Regions from separate parts of the Lelliottia sp. JS-SCA-14 genome, predicted to be linked through region 3. Evidence: predicted binding sites of a transcription regulator. Region 3 holds the regulator's gene; each other region holds the start of a gene.

Region 1 (4,161 bases), 1.8 Mb from region 3:
GGCAACTCTCGTTGCCGTTTTGCTTTTACCTTAGGCGTTATACGCATTCTCGCCGTGGCTGTTCACATCCAGACCTTCGCGCTCCTGCTCTTCCGGTACGCGCAGGCCCACGGTCAGGTCAGCCAGTTTGTAGCCGATGAAGGCCACGACACCCGACCAGACGATGGTGAGGCCGATGCTTTCCAGCTGAACCAGCAGCTGATGACCCATGGTCACGCCTTCTGCGTAGCCCACACCGCCGAGCGACGTGGCCGCAAAGATACCGGTCATGATGCAGCCTACGATCCCGCACACGCCGTGGACACCGAACACATCGCAAGGGTCATCCACGCGCAGAATACGTTTCAGCGCCGTGACGCCCCACAGACCCGCGAGACCGGAGACGAGACCAATCAGCAGCGCGCCGCCCACACCGACGTAACCGCACGCCGGGGTGATGCCAACCAGACCGGCAATCGCGCCGGAACAGGCACCCAGCAGAGAAGGCTTACCGCGCACCACCCACTCACCAAACACCCAGGAGAGGATTGCGCCAGCGGTTGCCACCACGGTGTTCACAAAGGCCAGCGCTGCGATTTCGTTAGCGGCACTCGCGGAACCAGCGTTGAAGCCGAACCAGCCAAAGTAAAGGATTGCCGTACCGGTGAAGACCATCGGCAGGTTGTGCGGTTTGAACGCCTCTTTACCAAAGCCCACGCGTTTGCCAATCAGGTATGCCCCGACCAGGCCCGCGACAGCCGCGTTAATGTGCACCACAGTACCGCCCGCGAAGTCCAGCGCGCCGTGTGACGCCAGCAGACCACCGCCCCAGACCATGTGCGCGATGGGCACATAGGAGAGCGTCAGCCACACCACCACAAAAATCAGCACCGCGGAGAAGCGAATACGTTCTGCCAGCGCACCGACAATCAGACCGACGGTGATACAGGCGAACGAGCCCTGGAACGCGACGTGAATGTACTGATAGAAGCTGCCCATCAGTGCGGTCAGCTGAATATTTTTCAGCATCGCCCAGTTAAAGTTGCCGAAGAAGGCGTTGCCCTCGCCGAAGGCCAGCGAGTAGCCATACACCACCCACAGGACGCACACCAGCGCGAAGGTCACCGCGACCTGCGTCAGCATGGACAGCACGTTCTTACCGCGGATCAGGCCGCCGTAAAACAGCGCGATGCCCGGAATGGTCATGAACAGCACCAGCGCGGTGCAGATCATCATAAAGGCGTTGTCTGCTTTGTCGGCCACCGCAGGAGCCGCCATCGCCAGCCCCGGCAGCAGTGCCAGAGACCCCAGAGCTGTTTTGATTGTTGATTTGTTCATTTTCTCGATCCCTATCACTGTGTGCCAGGAGTTACTTACAGTGCCGCTTCGTCAGATTCGCCCGTACGGATGCGAATGACGCGCTGCAATTCGGCAACGAAAATTTTGCCGTCGCCAATTTTTCCGGTGTAAGCCGCTTTGCTCACGACATCGATCACCTCGTCGAGCTGGTCGTCAGCGATAGCCACATCAATCTTCACTTTCGGCAGGAAGTTGACGCTGTATTCGGCCCCGCGATACAGCTCCGCATGGCCCTTCTGACGCCCAAAGCCTTTCACTTCGGTAACCGTCAGTCCCTGAATCCCCATTGAAGACAGTGCTTCACGAACGTCTTCGAGTTTGAATGGTTTAATGACAACCGTAACCAGCTTCATAGTTCCTCTCCAGTCAGAATTCATAATGGCCCGCGTTTACAACAGAGGTATTGCAAGGGATGTGCCAGAGTTTAAAACCGGCGGGAAATCAGGCGGGAAAGGCAGAAAATGGCGATTGCGCAGAAATGGATAAAAAAAACGCACCATGACAGTGCAGGGTGCGTTTCATTTTTGCACCAACAGAAATCCCTGTTAGCGGCTTGCGGTATTTTGGTGCATCAGGCGCTGAGGGACTCCTCTTCGCGCGTGCTGGCGGCCAGCTCTTCTCCGGCCAGCTGCAGCTGATACATCTGCCAGTAGCGACCTTTCGCTTCCAGCAGCTCACGGTGCGTGCCGCGCTCGACGGCCTGCCCGCGATGCAGCACCAGGATGGTATCGGCTTCGACGATTGTCGACAGGCGGTGAGCGATCACTACCAGCGTCGTGTGCTCGCGCACCTCCGCCAGTGCCTGCTGGATGGCCTGCTCCGTGCCGGAGTCGATGCTGGCCGTGGCTTCATCAAGGATCAGCACCTGCGGCGTTTCAATCAGAACGCGCGCCAGCGCCAGCAGCTGCTTCTGCCCGACGGAGAGATTGTTCCCCTGCTCGCCGAGTTTGGTGTAGATCCCGTCGCTCATTTCACGCGCCAGTTCCGCGAGCTGGACTTTCTCCAGCACGTCCCAGACCTGCGCCTCGCTGAACGGACGGCCCAGCGTGACGTTGGCAAAGAAGGAGTCGGCCATGACGACAGGATCCTGCTGGACCATCGCAACCCCTTTGCGCAGCACGCCGTGGCTCAACGTCGAGAGCGGACGCCCGTCGAGGCGGATTTCACCCTGCGTCAGCGGGTAGTAACCCATCAGCAGACTGGCGAGAGTACTTTTCCCGCTCCCCGTGTGCCCGACCAGGGCGACAAAACTGCGCGACGGAATATCAAGATCAATATCCTGCAGCACCAGGCGATCTTCGCGATAGGCAAAGGAGACATGATCGATCGCGATTGACCCGCTCTGCAGTTCGCGCTCATCGTTGCCGTAGGTCTGGCGCGGCCTGTCCATCAGCTCGAAGACGCGCTCACCAGCGACCACCGCCTGTTGCAGCATCGACTGCTGGGTCGTCAGTTCGATCAGCGGCTCGTTCAGACGCCCGAGGTAGCTGATAAACGCATACAGCACGCCCACTTCCATCGTGCCGCCCGAACCGAAACCAAACAGCATCAGCAGACCGCACAGCACCAGCGCCGAGAACAGGCTCAGCAGCGGACGCAGCAGGAAACCATCCAGACGCAGGGTTTGCATGCGCGCCATATAGTGCGAGCGGCTCGCCTCGCCCATGCGTTCACCAAACCGTGCCTGCTGGCGGAACTGCTGGATAACGCTCATGCCGTTGATGACTTCGTTAAAGCCGTCGTTGATATCCGCCAGATAACCGCGAACCCGACGCACAATCGGCGTGCTGTAGCGCTGGTAAATGATCATCACGATCATCACCGCCGGGAAAATGGTGATCGCCACCAGCGCCATCCGCCAGTCGAGGCTGAACATCGCCACCAGCATCGCGCCGACCAGCGCCGCACTGCGCAGCACCGTCGCCACCACGGTGACGTACAGATCGCGGATCACTTCCGTATCGTTGGTGACGCGAGAGATCACCTGGCCGACAGGCTGGGTATCAAATTCGCTCAACGGCTGACGCAGGGCCGCATCCATCACGTCGGTGCGCAGCTGCTGCACCACGCCGACCGCCGCCTGGTTAAACAGCAGCGACTGAGCGTAATGCAGAGACGCCGCCAGTAGCTGAAGCCCGACATAGGCCGCGCCCAGCCCGGCCACCAGGCCGAGCGGAAGATAGCTTTTCGCCACCATGTTGTCGATGAAATAGCTGATCAGCAGCGGGCCGCTGACTTCTGCGATCGCCGCCACCCACAGCATCACCACCGCAATCGACAGCGGTTTGCGCCACGGCGAACCGTAGGCCAGCAGGCGTTTCAGGGTCGGCCACAGCTGGGTAAACTTACGCATGGGTGGCCTCCTCGTTCAGGTCCGGCGCGTCATCCAGCGCCGCCTCCAGCTGTTGATAGCGATACATGTCGCGATACCACCCGGACTGTTCCGCCAGCTGGTCGTGATGCCCGCGCTGGGCAACATGCCCGTGCTGCATCACCAGAATTTCATTCGCTTCCGTCAGGGCCGACAGACGGTGGGCGCTGATAATGACCGTGCGTCCCTCGCCCCACTGGCGCAGGTTGTGCAGGATCTGGTGCTCGGTACGCCCGTCGACGGCGGAGAGCGCGTCGTCAAGGATCAGAATTTCGGCGTTGAGCAGCAGCGCGCGGGCAATGGAGATACGCTGTTTCTGTCCGCCCGAGAGCATCACGCCGCGCTCGCCCACTTCGGTGGCGTAACCCTGCGGCAGACGCAGAATATCGTCATGAACGCTGGCCAGACGCGCCACGTGCTCGATCTCTTCCTGCGTCGCCGCCGGATGGCCC
Region 2 (4,161 bases), 550 kb from region 3:
AGCAGGCTGCGCAGAGTCGGAATCAGCGTAATGTGCTGACAGAAGAAGAAAAAGTTGGTGAGATTTTGCGCTTTGGCCTGCTGGAGGGTGATGGCCGTCGCGGGCATGGTGGTTTCAAACCCGAGGCCGAAAAAGACCACTTTGCGCGCCGGGTTCTCCGCCGCCAGCTTCAGGGCATCCATCGGCGAATAGACGATCCGCACATCCGCGCCGCGCGCCCGGGCCTGCATCAGCGAACCGTTTTTTCCCGGCACGCGCATGGCGTCGCCAAAGGTGCAGAAGATCACCTCCGGCTGGCTGGCTATCTCAATGCAGCTGTCGATGCGGCCCATCGGCAGGACGCACACCGGGCAGCCGGGGCCGTGAATAAATTCAATGTTATCGGGCAGGAGCTGGTCGAGGCCGAATTTGAAAATGGCATGGGTGTGGCCGCCGCACACTTCCATGATGCGCAGCGGGCGCGCGGCGGTGTACTCCAGCAGCGAAGCGCGCGTTTTCAGATGCGCAATCAGTTGCATCACCTGTTCCGGGGCGCGATATTCATCAACGTAGCGCATGGTTTAACGCTCCTCGCCAAACAGCAGCGCGCCGACGTCCGGCTCGACTTCAAACATGTTTTGCAGCGCCGCGAGGGTGTCGCGGGCCTCGTCTTCATTAATCACGCTCATGGCAAAACCGACGTGGACCAGCACCCACTGACCGAGGCGCGAGGCGCCGTTTTCATCCACAACGCCCACCAGTGTGAGATCGACATCGCGCAGCACCCCGCAGACTTCGACTTTAGCCTGGTTGCCGTCGATGGCGCGAATCTGTCCTGGAACGCCTATGCACATCGCTCGTTCTCCAGCCAGCTCAGCCAGCTCTCCATGCCGTCGCCTTTGGTGGCGGAGACCATCAGGATTTCAATCTCCGGGTTCACTTCCCTGGCGCAGGCCAGGCACTTCTCGACGTCGAAGTCGAGGTACGGCAGCAGGTCGATTTTGTTGAGCAGCATTAGCGAGGCGGCGGCAAACATATGCGGGTATTTCAGCGGTTTGTCCTCCCCTTCGGTGACGGAGAGCACCGCCACTTTATGCCGTTCACCGAGGTCGAAACTGGCCGGGCAGACGAGGTTGCCCACGTTCTCGATAAACAGAATGCCCGTATCAGGGAGGGGGAGACGCGGCGCGGCGTCGGCAATCATCTGCGCATCCAGATGACAGCCTTTACCGGTATTCACCTGAATCGCCGGGGTGCCGGTTTGACGAATACGCGCGGCGTCATTCACGGTCTGCTGATCGCCTTCGATCACCGCGCACGGGACGCGCTGGTTCAGGCGTTTGAGGGTTTCCGTCAGCAGGGTGGTTTTGCCGGAGCCGGGGCTGGAAACCAGGTTCAGCACCAGCTGCTGGCGAGCGGCGAAGCGCGCGCGGTTGCGGGCGGCGAGCTGGTTATTTTTGTCCAGCACGTTGATCTCCACCTCCAGCATTTTACGCTGGCTCATGCCCGGCGCGTGGGTGCCCGCTTCGCCGTGGCCGTAATGCAGGTCGCCTTCGTCCGATGGCTTCGGCGCAAAGCGCAGGCCGGTCAACGCTGATACGTTGCGCGGGGGGGGAGAAAAGGGCGCGGAGCGAAACGCGGAGTGGGGGCGATGCTCGTCCCCTTCGATATACAGGTTGCCTTCGGCGCAACCGCAGGTACTACACATGATTTACTCCTGGTCTATTTCGAGGCGCTGGATCTGCAAGCCGTCGTCCGCGACGATCCTCAGCCCGGTGTTTTGACACTGCGGGCAGCTTCGCACTTTCGATGACAGCAGCGTGACGTACTGCTGGCAGGTCTCACACCAGCATTCGGCCTGCTGCTCTTCGAGATGCAGCTCGCAGCCTTCCGCCAGCGTGTCGCGGCACACCAGCTCAAAGCAAAAGGTCAGGGCGCTGGGCTCGACGCAGGAAAACGCCCCGACTTTCAGCCACACGCCGGTGACGCGTTTCGCGTGATGCTGCTTCGCCTGCTGTTCGATAAGTTCCAGCGCGCGCTGGCAGAGGGTGATTTCGTGCATGACGCCTCCTGATGTTTTAGGCGTTAATGCAATAACGATGCCAGCTTAATTTGAGATAAGGCGTGACGATGTCGGCGCTGACGAAATGACACGTCGACACGCTGATGTTGACAGTGATGATGATGAAAAATCGATAAATATCAGCATGATAAAAACTGGCACAAAATCTGCTTAACAGCCCTCATCTCCATTAACCGGATACCTGAGATGACTATTTGGGAACTTAGCGAAAAAGCGGATTACATCGCGCAACGCCATCAACAATTACAGGAGCAGTGGCACCTCTACTGCAACTCACTGGTTCAGGGCATCACCCTGTCAAAAGCCCATCTGCACCACGCCATGAGCTGCGCGGCGCAGGAGGATCTGTGCTTCATCCTCTTCGGCCACTTCACGATTTACGTCACCCTGGCGGACAACTTCAACAGCCACGTCATCGAATACCACGTCGAAACCAAAGACGGCGAAAGGCAGCGCATTGCCCAGGCACAGCTGATGACCGACGGCATGGTTGACGGTCACGTCAGCACCCGCGATCGCCACCAGGTGCTTGAACACTATCTGGAAAAAATCGCGCCGGTGTACGACGGCCTCTATGCGGCGGTGGAACACAACCTCCCGGTGAATCTGCACGAACTGGTGAGCGAATCGCGCACCGCCTGATGTTTACGTGTCGAGATGTGTCGAGATGGCACGTCGTCGTCAAAAATGACACTGTCCTGAGGACTACCCGGTGAACCGTTTTGTAATTGCTGACTCGACGGTCTGTATTGGCTGCCACACCTGTGAAGCGGCGTGTTCCGAAACACACCGTCTGCACGGGCTGCAGTCGATGCCGCGCCTGCGCGTTATGCGTAATGAAAAAGAGTCTGCCCCGCAGCTCTGCCATCAATGTGAGGATGCCCCCTGCGCGGGCGTCTGTCCTGTGAATGCCATCACCCGTATCGATGGCGCGGTGCAGCTGAACGAGAGCCTGTGCGTGAGCTGCAAGCTGTGCGGCATCGCCTGTCCGTTTGGCGCGATTGAATTTTCCGGCAGCCGTCCGCTGCATATTCCGGCCAACGCCAACTCGCCAAAAGCGCCGCCAGCGCCTCCCGCACCGGCCCGCGTCAGCAGCCTGCTGGACTGGGTGCCGGGCGTGCGCGCCGTGGCGGTGAAGTGCGATCTGTGCAGCTTCGATGAGCAAGGCCCGGCGTGCGTGCGCACCTGCCCGACCAAAGCGCTGATTCTGGTTAACATCCGCGATATCGCGCGCACCAGTAAACGCAAACGCGAGCTGACGATAAACACCGATTTTGGCGATCTGTCGCTGTTCCAGGCGCAAAACGAGGGGGCGAAATGAACGCTGTGACTCTGATTAACAGCGCCGTGGCCTGGTTTGTGGCCGCGGCCGTGCTGTCGCTGCTCTTCTCGTTCCACAAAACCCTCAGCGGATGGACCGCCGGGATCGGCGGCGCGCTGGGGAGTGCGATCACAACCTGCGCCGGATTTATGGTGCTTACCGGCGGTCTGCATGCGCAAGGCGTGATGCCGCTGGTTCGCCACACCGTCCAGCTCACGCCGCTGAACGCGATCTGGCTCATCACCTTTGGCCTGTGCGGCCTGTTTGTCAGCCTGTTCAATATTGACTGGCATCGCCATCCGCAGACCAAACCCAACGGTCTGCTGGTCAATCTCCTGCTCGCCGCCGCCGTCTGTACGGTGGTCGCCAGCAATCTGGCGGCGCTGGTGGTGATGGCGGAAATCATGGCCCTGTGCGGCGTGTTCCTGACCGGGTGCAGCCAGTCCGGGAAACTGTGGTTTGCCCTCGGGCGCCTCGGCACCGTTCTGCTGGCGCTGACCTGCTGGCTGGTGTGGCAGCGCTACGGCACGCTGGATCTGGATCTCCTGAGCGCCCGCGCGCAGATGCTGCCGTTCGGGGCGGATATCTGGCTGCTGGGCGTGGTCGGCTTTGGTCTGCTGGCGGGGATTATTCCCCTGCACGGCTGGGTACCGCAGGCGCATGCCAATGCGTCCGCCCCCGCCGCGACGCTGTTTTCGACGGTGGTGATGAAAGTCGGTCTGTTCGGCATCCTGACCCTTTCCCTGATTGGCGGCCAGCCGCCGCTGTGGTGGGGCGT
Region 3 (4,161 bases):
AATCGATATGAGTAAAACCAGACGTTGGGTTATCATTCTGCTTTCACTGGCCGTGCTGGTTCTGATTGGCGTGAATCTCGCTGATAAAGACGATACGCCGAATGAAGTGGTCAATACCAGCGAACCAACCTACAAAAGCGATCACAGCGACACGGTGGTTTATAGCCCTGAAGGGGCGCTCAACTATCGCCTGATTGCGCAGCATGTAGAGTATTTTTCCGATGATGGCATCTCGTGGTTTACCCAACCGGTGATGACCACATTTGATACCAACAAAATTCCGACGTGGTCGATTAAATCTGACAGAGCAAAATTGACGAATGACCGTATGCTTTATCTGTATGGTCATGTTGAAGTCAACGCCCTGACGCCAGATTCTCAACTGCGCAAAATTACTACGGATAATGCCCAGATCAACCTGGTCACCCAGGATGTCACGTCGCAGGATCTGGTGACGTTATACGGCACAACATTTAATTCCAGCGGTCTGAGAATGCGCGGGAACTTACGCAGCAAAAACGCCGAGCTGATTGAAAAGGTTAGAACCTCCTATGAAATTCAAAACAAACAAACTCAGCCTTAAAGTTATCATTGCCAGCGCGCTGCTGGCCGCCAGCCTCCCCGCGCTTGCTGTAACGGGCGACACCGAGCAGCCGATTCATATCGAATCTGACACTCAGTCGCTTGATATGCAGGGTAACGTCGTGACCTTCACCGGCAACGTGGTCATGACCCAGGGCACGATCAAAATCAACGCCGATAAAGTGGTTGTCACCCGTCCGGGCGGCGAACAGGGCAAAGAGATTATTGATGGCTACGGCAATCCGGCCACCTTCTACCAGATGCAGGATAACGGCAAGCCGGTAAAAGGCCGCGCGTCTCATATGCATTATGAGCTGGCGAAAGATCTCGTCATCCTGACCGGCAATGCCTATCTGGAACAGCTGGATAGCAACATCACCGGCGATAAGATCACTTACCTCGTGAAAGAGCAGAAAATGCAAGCTTTCAGCGAAAAAGGTAAGCGCGTCACCACCGTTCTGGTTCCTTCTCAGCTGCAGGACAAGAACAAAGCTCAGGCCCCGGCACAGAAAAAGAGTAACTAATTCGTTATGGCAACATTAACTGCAAAGAACCTCGCCAAAGCCTATAAAGGCCGCCGCGTCGTGGAAGATGTCAGTCTGACCGTGAACTCCGGTGAAATCGTGGGCCTGCTCGGCCCAAACGGTGCGGGCAAAACCACCACTTTTTACATGGTCGTCGGCATTGTTCCGCGCGATGCGGGCAACATCATCATTGATGATGAAGACATCAGCCTGCTGCCGCTGCATGCCCGCGCGCGCCGTGGGATTGGCTATCTGCCGCAGGAAGCGTCGATTTTCCGCCGCCTGAGCGTCTTCGACAACCTGATGGCGGTCCTGCAAATCCGTGATGATTTGACCTCCGAACAGCGTCAGGATCGCGCCAACGAGCTGATGGAAGAGTTCCACATCGAACATCTGCGCGACAGTCTGGGTCAGGCCCTCTCCGGTGGTGAACGCCGCCGCGTGGAAATCGCCCGCGCCCTTGCAGCGAATCCGAAATTTATCCTGCTGGATGAACCTTTTGCGGGCGTTGACCCGATCTCCGTCATCGACATCAAGCGAATTATCGAACATCTGCGCGACAGCGGCCTCGGTGTGCTCATTACTGACCACAACGTACGTGAAACGCTGGCGGTTTGTGAACGCGCTTATATCGTCAGCCAGGGCCATTTAATCGCCCACGGCACGCCACTTGAGATCCTCGAAGACGAGCATGTGAAGCGCGTGTACCTTGGGGAAGACTTCAGACTCTGATAGGGTAGAGGTTAAGTCACGCCAAAGCGGGGAAAAACGCTCTGAACATGAAGCAAGGTTTGCAATTAAGGCTCAGCCAGCAACTGGCGATGACGCCACAGCTACAACAGGCGATCCGTCTGTTGCAGCTGTCCACGTTAGAACTTCAGCAGGAACTCCAGCAAGCGCTGGATAGCAATCCACTGCTGGAGCAAACCGATCTTCATGACGAGGTAGATACCCAGGAAAAGCAGGACACCGAATCCCTTGATACGGCAGACGCACTCGAACAAAAAGAGATGCCCGACGAGCTCCCGCTCGATGCCAGTTGGGATGAGATCTACACCGCCGGAACGCCTTCCGGCACGCGTGCAGACTACCAGGACGACGAGTTACCCGTCTATCAGGGTGAAACCACCCAGTCGCTGCAGGATTATCTGATGTGGCAGGTGGAGCTCACGCCGTTCACCGAAACCGATCGCGCGATTGCCACCTCCATTGTCGATGCCGTGGATGACACCGGCTATTTGACCGTCTCGCTGGAAGATATTCTGGAGAGCGTCGGCAACGGCGATATCGATCTCGATGAGATCGAAGCGGTGCTCAAGCGCATCCAGCGCTTTGATCCGGTCGGTGTCGCAGCGAAAGATCTGCGCGATTGTCTGTTGATCCAGCTCTCCCAGTTCGCCAAAGAGACGCCGTGGATCGACGAAGCGCGGCTGATCATCAGCGAGCATTTAGATCTGCTGGCGAATCACGACTTCCGCTCCCTGATGCGCATCACGCGTCTGAAAGAAGATGTGCTGAAAGAGGCGGTGAATCTGATTCAGTCCCTCGATCCGCGCCCCGGACAGTCGATCCAGACCGGCGAACCCGAGTATGTGATCCCTGACGTGCTGGTGCGCAAACACAATGGCCGCTGGACCGTTGAACTCAATTCCGACAGCATTCCTCGCCTGCAGATCAACCAGCAATACGCCTCCATGTGCACCAGCGTGCGCAACGATTCCGACAATCAATACATCCGCAGCAATCTTCAGGAAGCGCGATGGCTGATCAAAAGCCTCGAGAGCCGAAATGATACCTTGCTCCGGGTCAGTCGCTGTATTGTCGAGCAGCAGCAGGCGTTTTTCGATCAGGGCGAAGAGTTTATGAAACCGATGGTGCTGGCGGATATCGCCCAGGCCGTCGAGATGCACGAATCGACCATTTCGCGCGTGACTACGCAGAAGTATCTGCACAGCCCGCGCGGTATTTTTGAGCTTAAGTATTTCTTCTCCAGCCATGTGAATACCGAGGGCGGCGGCGAAGCCTCGTCGACGGCCATTCGTGCTCTGGTGAAGAAGTTGATCGCCGCGGAAAACCCCGCGAAGCCACTGAGTGACAGTAAGTTAACCACCATGCTGTCCGATCAGGGTATTATGGTGGCACGTCGTACTGTTGCGAAGTATCGAGAGTCTTTATCCATTCCGCCGTCTAACCAGCGTAAACAACTGGTTTGACACAACCGATAAGGAAGACACTATGCAGCTCAACATCACAGGACACAACGTCGAGATCACTGAAGCCCTGCGCGATTTTGTGAATACCAAATTCGCCAAGCTGGAGCAGTATTTCGAGAGGATCAACCAGGTCTACATTGTGTTAAAAGTGGAGAAAGTGACTCATATCTCGGACGCAACCCTGCATATCAACGGGGGCGAAATCCATGCCAGTGCGGAAGGGCAAGACATGTATGCGGCTATCGACGGCTTGATTGACAAGCTGGCACGACAGCTTAATAAACATAAAGATAAACTGAAACAACACTAATTGTCCGGGCAGTTAACGGGTGCAGGGCGGCCTGTTGTGAAACACAACAGGCCATTTGTACAGTTAGCGCTTAGGTGAAATTATGATGAACAACGATTCCTCGCTTCAATTGAGTCATGTCCTTAACCAGGAATGTACCCGCAGTGGCGTTCACTGCCAGAGCAAAAAACGCGCTCTGGAAATCATCAGTGAACTGGCCGCTAAACAGTTAAGCCTGCCACCTCAGGTGGTGTTCGAGGCCATTCTGACCCGTGAAAAAATGGGCAGTACCGGCATCGGCAATGGCATTGCCATTCCACATGGCAAACTGGAAGAAGACACACTACGCGCCGTCGGCGTTTTTGTGCAGCTTGAAACGCCGATCGCTTTTGATGCGATTGATAACCAGCCGGTGGATTTGCTTTTCGCTCTCCTGGTGCCCGCTGACCAGACGAAAACCCATCTGCATACGCTTTCGCTGGTGGCAAAACGTCTGGCGGATAAAACCATTTGCCGCCGTCTGCGCGCAGCCCAAAGTGATGAAGAGCTGTAC

Evidence for each region. Region 3 encodes sigma-54, which starts transcription at its own class of promoters, with help from an activator protein. Its sites were predicted from a motif close to GTTGGCACANNTTTCGCTNT; they were not measured.
Region 1: a site for sigma-54 is predicted at 1,741-1,760, ahead of glnK (P-II family nitrogen regulator). Genes of this name have one in related genera too.
Region 2: a site for sigma-54 is predicted at 2,067-2,086, ahead of hypA (hydrogenase maturation nickel metallochaperone HypA). Genes of this name have one in related genera too.

Annotation. Positions count from the first base shown of each region.
Region 1 covers NZ_CP141606.1:1,163,334-1,167,494, reverse strand. The annotation lists gene amtB (ammonium transporter AmtB) at 31-1,317, opposite strand; gene glnK (P-II family nitrogen regulator) at 1,353-1,691, opposite strand; gene U9O48_RS05390 (SmdB family multidrug efflux ABC transporter permease/ATP-binding protein) at 1,910-3,691, opposite strand; gene U9O48_RS05385 (SmdA family multidrug ABC transporter permease/ATP-binding protein) at 3,684-4,161, opposite strand, start outside.
Region 2 covers NZ_CP141606.1:3,753,782-3,757,942, reverse strand. The annotation lists gene hypD (hydrogenase formation protein HypD) at 1-557, opposite strand, end outside; gene U9O48_RS17485 (HypC/HybG/HupF family hydrogenase formation chaperone) at 561-833, opposite strand; gene hypB (hydrogenase nickel incorporation protein HypB) at 824-1,687, opposite strand; gene hypA (hydrogenase maturation nickel metallochaperone HypA) at 1,691-2,041, opposite strand; gene hycA (formate hydrogenlyase regulator HycA) at 2,249-2,704, shown strand; gene U9O48_RS17465 (4Fe-4S dicluster domain-containing protein) at 2,775-3,383, shown strand; gene hycC (formate hydrogenlyase subunit 3) at 3,380-4,161, shown strand, end outside.
Region 3 covers NZ_CP141606.1:4,299,609-4,303,769, forward strand. The annotation lists gene kdsC (3-deoxy-manno-octulosonate-8-phosphatase KdsC) at 1-11, shown strand, start outside; gene lptC (LPS export ABC transporter periplasmic protein LptC) at 8-583, shown strand; gene lptA (lipopolysaccharide ABC transporter substrate-binding protein LptA) at 552-1,106, shown strand; gene lptB (LPS export ABC transporter ATP-binding protein) at 1,113-1,838, shown strand; gene rpoN (RNA polymerase factor sigma-54) at 1,886-3,319, shown strand; gene hpf (ribosome hibernation promoting factor) at 3,342-3,629, shown strand; gene ptsN (PTS IIA-like nitrogen regulatory protein PtsN) at 3,712-4,161, shown strand, end outside.